3 regions of the Psychrosphaera ytuae genome follow, and region 3 is predicted to be linked to each of the others. Evidence: predicted binding sites of a transcription regulator. Region 3 holds the regulator's gene; each other region holds the start of a gene.
What was found. Region 3 encodes LexA, which represses DNA repair genes until DNA is damaged. Its sites were predicted from a motif close to TACTGTATNNNNATACAGTA; they were not measured.
Positions count from the first base shown of each region.

Region 1: a site for LexA is predicted at 1,527-1,546, ahead of J1N51_RS05940 (DNA topoisomerase III). Genes of this name have one in related genera too.
Region 2: a site for LexA is predicted at 1,760-1,779, ahead of dinB (DNA polymerase IV). Genes of this name have one in related genera too.

Region 1 is NZ_CP072110.1:1,349,934-1,353,261, reverse strand. Features, by position in the region: gene J1N51_RS05940 (DNA topoisomerase III) at 1-1,483, opposite strand, end outside; gene J1N51_RS05935 (CHASE domain-containing protein) at 1,712-3,328, shown strand, end outside.
Region 2 is NZ_CP072110.1:2,743,871-2,747,198, forward strand. Features, by position in the region: gene nqrM ((Na+)-NQR maturation NqrM) at 1-91, shown strand, start outside; gene J1N51_RS12250 (MFS transporter) at 255-1,715, shown strand; gene dinB (DNA polymerase IV) at 1,846-2,910, shown strand; gene J1N51_RS12260 (M17 family metallopeptidase) at 3,109-3,328, shown strand, end outside.
Region 3 is NZ_CP072110.1:2,166,836-2,170,163, forward strand. Features, by position in the region: gene plsB (glycerol-3-phosphate 1-O-acyltransferase PlsB) at 1-934, opposite strand, end outside; gene lexA (transcriptional repressor LexA) at 1,076-1,693, shown strand; gene J1N51_RS09790 (BLUF domain-containing protein) at 1,708-2,178, opposite strand; gene J1N51_RS09795 (BLUF domain-containing protein) at 2,150-2,575, opposite strand; gene J1N51_RS09800 (tetratricopeptide repeat protein) at 2,688-3,328, opposite strand, start outside.

The DNA.
Region 1 (3,328 bases), 820 kb from region 3:
AATAAGCAGGCGGTTCGGTTTGTTTCGTTAACAATTCGCCTCGTTGGCAAAACAGCGTCTGGCCTATATTAAGTTGAGGTAGTGAAGGCCCGTCATTATTAAGCTCTTTTTCATAAATGATTTTCCAGCCTATTACTGCGGTTTTTACCGACTTGGCAACAAATTCGCCTTTATTTATTTCTAGGGTGACTTTTTCATTGTCTGTCTCAAAAGCCCCAAAAAACTGCGCTAAATACTGCTTAGCAATTAACTGATAAACATTGGCTTCTGGACCTGAGAGAGAAGAAGCGTTAGGCGCTTTCAAAGTTGGAATAATGGCATGATGAGCACCCACTTTTGAATCATTCCAAGCTTTGCTTTTTAACTTAGGGTTAGCTTGAGTAGCGACATGAGCAACGTGGGCGTGGCCATAGCTAGTTAAGTTACTAACGATGGCAGGTGCATCGTTAAAATGCTGATTGGGCAAATATCGGCAATCAGAGCGAGGGTAGGTTATGGCCTTGTGTCGCTCGTATAGAGACTGACAGGCATCAAGAACTTGTTGCGCAGAGAGTTTAAAGGCTTTTGCCGCATCAATTTGTAAGCTAGACAAATTGTAAGGTAGCGGAGCAGTCTGCTTTTTTCTTTCTTTTTTTACATCTAATACGACTGCAGGTTGCTGATGAATTTGTTTTACGACATGTTCAGCAAGAGACTTATTAATAATGCGACCTTCTTCGTCTTGGTGTGGCGCACAATGTTCACTTGGCTGCCACCGAGCAGTAAAATCACTGTTGTTTTGAATTGCCGAAGTTAAGGTAAGGTGCGCGTCCACTTGATAATAATCTTTACTTACAAAGTTGGCGATTTCTTGATCTCGTTTTACCACTATGCCTAATAACGGAGTTTGCACGCGGCCAACAGACAAAACGGAATTAAAATTCACCTTTTGTCCCAACAGGGTAAACGCACGAGTTAGGTTCATGCCTATTAACCAGTCAGAGCGAGAACGAGCCAGTGCAGATACAGATAAGGGAATAAAGGCTTTGTTTGATTGTAAGTTATTTAGGGCTTTTTTTACTGCTGGAGTATTGAGATCACTGACTAACAGTCTTTGTGTATTTTCGACTTTGGCTTTAGGTAATTTTAAGAAGTGAATGACTTCATCAACCAAAAGCTGACCTTCTCGGTCAGGATCTCCAGCATGTATTAATTGTTGGGCTTGTTTAGTCAACTTTCGAAGTACAGAAAGCTGTGACTTAGTCTTTGACTTAGGTTTCAGTTGCCACTGTTCAGGGATAATAGGTAAATGATCGTAGTGCCACTTCTTATAAAGTGGATCGTAATCTTCTGGTTCAGATTGTTCGAGTATATGGCCAATACACCAACTGACGTGGGTGCCGTCACCTGCGACTATGTAACCGTCCTTTTTCTGATGCGGCTTGGGTAAAGCGTTGGCTATTGCCCTACCCATACTGGGCTTTTCGGCTATTATTAATCTCACGAAGCTATTTACCTAAAAGACTTTTTCTCAATAATAACAGGTTAACTGTTTTTATAAACAGTGGTTGTGGTCTAGTTTTTCATTTTTTACTAAATTAGGGAAAAATTAGCTAACTTAGGGTCAAATGAGAAAAATTTTAGATGACAGGTCTTTTGGTTCTGGTAGATTTATAACTAATTGATTTAAATTAAGATGCGCCGAGATAGGTGCACACAATCACAGGAAAGAATGTTGCGGTCTCAAAGTAAATCTATCTTAGTCATTCTTATCTCATTTTTAAGCTACTACCTTTTTTCTAAAGTAGGCTTATTGTTTGCTATCCCGCCTGGGTTTGCTAGCGCTGTTTGGCCGGCTGCTGGTGTTGGTCTTGCTTGTTATTTGATATTTGGTCGTTTGGCTTTAATCGGTGTCTTTTTGGGTTCCGCTTTGGCCAATATCCAGGTTATGTCCGGTGGTTATTCTGGCCTGCCAATTGCCCAACAAATATTGCCTTTCATCATAGCTACTGGCACCTGTTTACAAATGGTGGTCGCTAGGTATTTATTGAGACGTTCCGTCAGTCTTCCTGTAAACAATACACACTTGCGAAGTGTGATTAAGTTTTTAGCGATAGTAGGTCCAATAGCATGTATCGTTGCAGCAACCATCAACACGACGGCCGTTTCTATAGTTAATGGTCTTACCCTATCACACGCCTTGTTTGTTGGTTTTACTTGGTGGGTAGGAGACTTTATTGGTGTAATGTTCTTTTTGCCAATCGTGCTTTCTCTGGCGAATAATGAATTTTATGTTCAGAAAAAAGATAAGTTAAAAATCGCGGTGCCTGCCGCTATTTTGTTTTTGTTGGTAAGCTCAATTTTTGCGATGTCTCGACAGCATTACCAAACCTCGAGAATGGAAGACTTTGTTAGTCAAACTAATAAGTTTTCACAACAAATTAACCTAATTGAAAATACTATTACTCAGCAACTTGCTGGAATGGAAGGGTTATTTAGAGCCAGTAAGCATGTTACTCGCGATGAGTTTAGACGCTTTATCGATAAAATTATGAACCCCGATATTAATCTCAGAGCGCTAGCTTGGTTGCCTAAGGTTAATGGTAGTGAAAGACGTAAGTATGAAGAACAAATTGCTGCAACGGATTTTCCTGGTTTCAAACTTAAGCAATTGATTGGCGGCAACATTCAAGAAGCTGAACATCAGCGCTATTACATTCCAATTTTGTATACTGAGCCATTAGAGCCAAATAAAGCCGCGGTCGGGCTGGACGTCTCCTCTCATGATGTTGTGGGAATTACTGTTAACAAAGCTATTTATACTGGTGAAAAAGCGGTGTCTCCACAGCTTTCATTGGTTCAAAATTTAGAAAAGTACAACGCGGTAATCGTTTATTATCCAATTTATGAGGGTGGGGATGTTCCTTCAGAGCGAAACCTACGAGTGTCTAAATTGCTTGGCTTATTTGAAGCGGTGATAGAGCTAGACCAGCTTGTCTTAAGCCTGTATGACGAATCTATGGCAGATAATTTTGTATTTAGAACTCGTTATGTGCAAGACGAAGAAACTACCGCAACTTTTGAGGCAAATTATCGCACTGATGCTCTCTTCAACTATAGAGCGTCATTTCCTTTCTTTGATACTCGTATCGAGGTCGATTATGCCAGCTCAGCTATTTTTGACCAAAACTCCATAGACTGGTCGAGTTGGCTAATAATTATTATTGGTTGCTGTGTCAGTACTTTTAGTGTGATCTTCATTATCATCATGACAAACTTGAGTGAAATGTTAGAGCAAAAAGTTGCGCATAAAACTCAGCAACTCAGTCAGAAAAACGATGAGTTAATG
Region 2 (3,328 bases), 580 kb from region 3:
AGAGAGAATGGCAAAGGAAGAAGCTGAAAAGCAAGCGCAAAGTCAACGCGCTGCAAAAGAAGAGAACTGGAAGAAAAACCAAATTCTATAATCCTTGCTTATCAATCTTAAAAAAAGAACCTTCGGGTTCTTTTTTTGTTTTATGAATACGTAGTCAATGCTTTTATACCTAAGTTCTACTCTGCCATTTTAAATTCTATCCGATACAATCAAACGTCAAATAAAAATAATATCGATAATAAATTGAGAACAAGATGTTAAAAATTCAACAGACTCTAAGTAAGCCGTTTTACATGCTACTTAGTTTGCCATCGACGGCAATGGGGTTTGCGCTTTCGGTTCAGATTTCGGCGTTAAGCTGGTTGCTTAGCACTCAATATGGCCTTGATATTCACGAGATTGGTATCGTTTGGGCGGCGGGTCCTATCGCTGGTATTTTAGGCCAAGTAATTGTTGGCTTTATTAGTGATAAAGTGTGGTTTTGGAATGGCAGACGTCGTCCCTTTATTCTTATTGGCGGTGTCCTCGCATCTCTGTCTTTGTTAGCACTTCCTAATATAGGGATCATCTCTGAATCTTTGGGTGGTGTAGGCATTATGGCAGTAGCGATTGCAATTGCCTTGTCTTTGGATCTGTCCATTAATGTTAGCTTTAACCCAACTCGCTCAATCATCGCCGATGTAACACCAGAAGGCGAAGCTCGAACTAAGGGTTACACCTGGATGCAAACTGTATCGGGTACCTTTGGTGTACTTGCGTATGTTATCGGTGGTTACTGGAATAACTTTGTTCTTATCTACTTTGGTGCGGCGCTCGTTTTGGTGTTTTCTATTCTGCCAACGTTGTTTGTCATAGAGCCTAAGACTCTGCCGAGCGAACAACAAGAATCTGCAGATACATCGACCAGCGGTAATTCTAACTCGTTTAATTTTGTCGAGATGTTAGTGGATATTAAGCCCTTGTGGGGTTTTTTGATCTATTCTATTTACGCAAGTGTTTTGCACTTAGCGGATATCAAAGTGGATCATTACTACGGTGAAATAGCGGCTTTACTCGTCACCTTATATTTTATTTTAGAGACACTACTCAAGCGCGAGTCGACGTTGTCAAATTCGGAAGCTAAACATTTAGGCTTCAAAAAGGTCCTTGCGGCGCATTCTTTTAGTTGGATTGGTATCCAAACAATGTTCGTTTTTACCTACGCCTTTTTGCAAGACAAAATGGGGTATCTAAGCAATGAGCAACTCGGCCAGACGATTTCTTACAGCTTTGCCATTTTAAACGGCGTCGCAGCGCTACTTCCGGCATTCGTGTTGGGCCCACTAGCTAATAAGTTTGGTCGAATCAAAGTCCATGCCGGCGCGTTGCTGTTTACTGCAACGTCGTATGCATTCATCGCTATGTTGGCGGACAGTCCAACTCATATGTATGTCTTTATGGCGACTGCAGGTATCGGCTGGGCAGCCGTTGTTAGTCTACCTTTTGCAATCATGTCCGAACGAGTTGAAAAAACCAAAATGGGTTTGTATATGGGCTTGTTTAACTTATCTGTGGTACTACCGCAATTAGTTGTCAGTCTTGGTATTAGCCTGTTTTTAACCAAAGTAGAAGACAAGTCGATGACCTTTGTGGTTTGTGCGTTTGCGATGGCGATTTCTGCGGTGTGTTGGTTGATGGTCAAAGAGACAGGATCTGAAAAGTCGGCCACGGAATAAGTTTGTAAAACGAATCGCTTGTCACTTTAAACTATATTGGTTTAAACTGTTTTTATATACAGTGCCTATTAACCAATAAGAGAATGCAAAGCTTAAAACAGCGCTTTGTGTAATTGAGAGTGGCAAGCTAATGGCTAATCGAAAGATCATACATGTTGATATGGATGCGTTTTTTGTCTCAGTAGAGATAAGAGACAATCCAGCATTAGCCAATAAGCCTGTTGCTGTAGGGGGACGTTCGGAGCGACGTGGCGTGTTGTCTACTTGTAATTATATCGCACGTCAGTTTGGTGTCAGTTCTGCAATGCCTACGGCAATGGCAATAAAAAAGTGCCCAGATCTAATTGTGGTTCCTGGCCGAATGGAAGTGTACAAAGAAACCAGCCAAACCATACGGCAAGTCTTTGAAAAGTACACCGACCTTATCGAACCTCTATCGTTAGATGAAGCGTATTTGGATGTTACCGATTGTCCATTGTTTCAAGGTTCTGCAACCTTAATTGCCGAGCAAATTCGTCAAGATATTTTTGAAGCAACCGGCCTAACTGCATCGGCTGGTATCGCACCTATCAAGTACATCGCCAAGATAGCGTCAGACTTAAACAAGCCCAACGGTCAATGCACTATCACACCCGAGCAAGTCTGGGACTTTATCGAAACAATGCCACTAAAAAAGATCCCCGGCGTTGGCAAAGTGACACAAGGCAAACTAGAAAAACTAAACCTACACACGGGTGGTGATGTCAGACGAAGTGACGAGTCAACGCTTGTCCGTCACTTTGGCAAATATGGTCGAGTTTTGTGGCAGCGATGTCACGGTATCGATCCTCGTAGAGTTGAAGTGAGCCGAATAAGAAAATCCGTAGGCGTAGAACGAACTTTTGAAACTAATATTTCCGATTTAGGTCAGCTAAAAGAGTTACTGAAGCAAAAGCTTTTACCTGAATTAGAAAAGCGAAGTGCCAAACATTTAGAGCAAAGAACCATCAGCAAAATAGGTATAAAGCTGAAGTTTGCGGATTTTCAGGTGACGACCAAAGAGCTCAAACACGACAACATCGAGTTACCGCTTTTTTTTGAGCTTTTAGAAGAGGCGGTTCAGCGGGGTGAAGGAAAGCCTGTTAGATTGCTTGGCGCCCATATTGGCCTTCAAGAGCAAGCCGATCCAAAACCGCAATTGGCTCTGTCTTTTTAAAATCTTAAAAAGGAGATATTGGGACACTGCAACTAAGTGATCGGACCGCTAAGTGGTAATTCAGGGTCAACTTTTTTCTGAGATTCACGTATCATCTTTCACAATCAACTCGTCTGACTTGAATTATTATCAATAACTTCAATACTCTGTATTCAGACAAGTAACATAAAAATTAGCGAATAAAAAAGCGAGAATATCATGCCTCACCCTATGCCATTGGCCGTTTCAGATTTAAATACCGCCCTGAATGATGCAAATTGGGATGCACTTGTCATTGTCGGCGAATCATTCGACCATACATTACCGACAGAACTGATCGAAAAAATTAACGAAATCAAAGCCGCTGACAATCGCGTCGGCAATACTCTGTTAACTTTTATTACTGACGTTGTCGCTCAAAAGCGAGTCGTATTAGCAC
Region 3 (3,328 bases):
TTCGGTGACACGGAACATAAACAATTTCGTGACCTTTTTGCGCAAGATCGCGCAGTTTATCTGCGTTGTGTACCCTAATACCGTTGTATATTTTGTTCCAAACCCAGGTAAGTATGCGAGAACCTAGGCGAATATAAGATTCGTTGTAATCTCCAGCGATTTCATCAAGTAACTTTTTGGCATTTTGTTTTGCCTCTTCAAGGGAAATGTTCTTCGATTCCATTTCTTCTTGAAGGGCTTTTTTTAGCGCTGGACTGGCTAACATACTATTAAAAAATGCTTGGCGTTCCATTATTTTTGGCCCAGTCGCTACAATGCGTTGGCGTTCAAAGTGAATACGCGCGACTCTCAATAATTTGTGAGCGGTCTCTTCAGTAGCGCCAAAGTCATTAACCATTTTCTGAAGCGATACGGGTTTTGAAATACGTACAAAGCTGTGGCGACCGTAAAGCAAAACGATAAAAAACTTACGCAGTGGCGACGCTTGAAGTTTTTGAGTGATTAAGTCCATCAGGCGGGGTTTGCGACTAGTGTCTTTTTCTACTCCAGGTGCTCGACCCCAACGGATCATAACTGGGACAAACTGAATGTCTTCACCGGTTTCTTCGACCAATTTTAGTAAGTTTTCACCTAACTCTGTGGTTTTTTCAATATGTGACTTTTCGTTGAGGAAAATGGAGTCGACGGGCTTGACGCCTAATGTTCTTTTTAGTTTTTTTCCGGCCAAATCAATTGCCGAAAAAGGCGATGGCAAGCCAAGCTTCTTTGAAGCTTGTTCTAGTGCCATGCGATCCGTATACGAATCAGTAACTAATACATAAGATACAGGCTTGTTTGCCTCGATACCCATATCATTGTGCTTATCGTCGGCAACTAACTGAGTGCGGATGAAAGGACGAGTAAGCCAATACATTATTGCGTTAATAAAAGACATAAATTCCCTAAAGATAACGAACTGCGAAGGTCAATTTTAACAAAGAACGGACAAAAACCTATCATTTACAGTAATTTTCTATTGCACAATCACAATGCCTGTATATACTGACAGTTATGTTACTGTATGGAAAAACAGATGATGAGACCACTTACTGCTAGACAATCAGAGATTTTAGAACTCATTCGAGACACCATTATTTCGACCGGAATGCCGCCAACGCGTGCAGAGATTGCTAAACAGTTAGGGTTTCGCTCGGCAAATGCAGCAGAAGATCACCTAAAAGCTCTTGCCAAAAAAGGCTTTATTGAAATGCTTTCGGGTACCTCACGCGGGATCCGCTTAACCGAGGAAATAACCGAACAAGACTCGGGATTACCACTAATTGGTAAGGTAGCAGCAGGCTCTCCTATCTTGGCAATGGAACACGTTGACCGTCACGTTAACGTCGATCCTTTAATGTTTTCTCCAAGCGCCGACTTTTTACTAAAAGTTGAAGGTGAAAGTATGAAAGACATCGGAATTTTGGATGGTGATCTGTTGGCAGTACACAAAACACAGACAGCTCGAGATGGCCAAGTAGTCGTCGCCCGTGTTGAAGATGATGTGACGGTTAAACGTCTTGAGCGTAAAGGTAGCCAGGTCATTTTACACGCAGAAAATGAAGAATTCTCGCCGATTAAAGTGGACTTAAACTATCAAGAGTTTGCTATTGAAGGACTTGCGGTTGGGGTTATTCGTAACTCTTCCTTAATGTAATAGTGGCCAGTGGATTAGCTTACCTGTTTAAACAGGGTAATTAACTGTTCAGCAGGGGACTGGCCATCGCTTAGGTGTTGCTGATGTAATTGGCTGATGAGTTGTTCAACTCCAAGCAAATTATCAGGTACCCCAAAGTCTAAATTGTGAATTTTCATTGCCCAATTTTTACAAGCTCTTTCATTTGCAGGCTGATAGTACAGACATTCTAATTGAGTATGACGAGGGTCTTGTTTGATAACATCATATAGCGTATCAATATTTCTTTTCTCACCCTCCATAAGTTGAATAAACACCCCGTTTTTGTACAGTAAAATACCGGTTACACCCAGCGAGTCGTTTTTAACTCTGGCGTCGACCAGTAAGTCCGCAAACTCTTCGACAGAAAGTGGGCGCGTAGCGTAACTTTTGTAAAGAAGTTGATATAAGTTTACGGGCTCTTCTTTCATGGTGCCTTTATTGTTTAACTCTTTCTGAAAACTCATCTAATAACAAAATACTTTTACTGTGTTCATCGTCTCCACGCGCATCAATCAGCTGGTGTGCTAATTCTTGCAGCCGTTCCTTAGACTTTAGTTTTTCATTATTTAAGTTTAGAAAGGTGAGCGCCCATTTGCCAAAAATTCGTTGCTCTGCGGGTTCAAAATAGCAGTTTCTAACATTGATATGGCGAGAGTCTGATTCAATGTCGTCGTATAGCTCCTGTAAGGTATGGCGATTGCCCTCGAGTATTTGGATTAAGTTGGTGTCGAATTTTATTAGCAATGATGTGACATCAAGATTTATATTTTTAATTTTTGCACGTTCTATTAGTAACTTTAGCTCCCTACCCTTCATCGGTTTTGGGAGTTTGCTGACATATACTAATTGATACAAATTCATGGTGGTTACTCATAGGCTACTTTCCTGATTATAGTACCAAAAATAAAAAGCCGTGGAATAGCCACGGCTTCGAATGAGTTACGAGAACACTGACATAAAAAGAAACCCACACTTACAGAGCGGCTAATTCACCATATGTAGAGCGCTCTCGTTCAACAAATTTAAGCCACTGTTTTGCCATACGCTGTACTGACTTGTGCTCTTTTGCTTGGTTAAGAGCATCAATAGAGGCTTCAAACTCTTTCAAATTAAAATAAGCCATACCCATAGCAAGATATAAATTACCAGGGTTTGTAAGGTCGCCTTGCTCTGCGGCTTTTTGGCCTGCTGTGATGGTTGCCTGGTACTTGCCTTGCTGCAAACGAATCTCAGCGATCTGTTGGTAAGCATCTCCTCCTTTTGTCACTTTGGCCAATTGGTCAAAAGCGTTGACCGCTAAATCATACTCCTTTGCGGCCAACCAAGATTGAGCCATAAACTTGAGGTTCTTTTCGGACGACGCCAGTTGCTGACTGTCGATGGCTTTTTGCATGACAGAGCCCGCTTTGTAGGGTAAACCGTTAAAATAATAAATTTGCGCTAGGTTTCTAAGTTGCGTTTTTTTGGTGATGTAGCCTTGAAGATAAGCTGCTTCTAATACTGCAAGTTGTTTTTCTTCTTCGCCAATTTCACCATACATGCCACCGAGCTGTACCCAATATTCAGGCTTGTTGAATTTGCGTACCATGGTTTCTAGTACTTTCGTGACTTTCT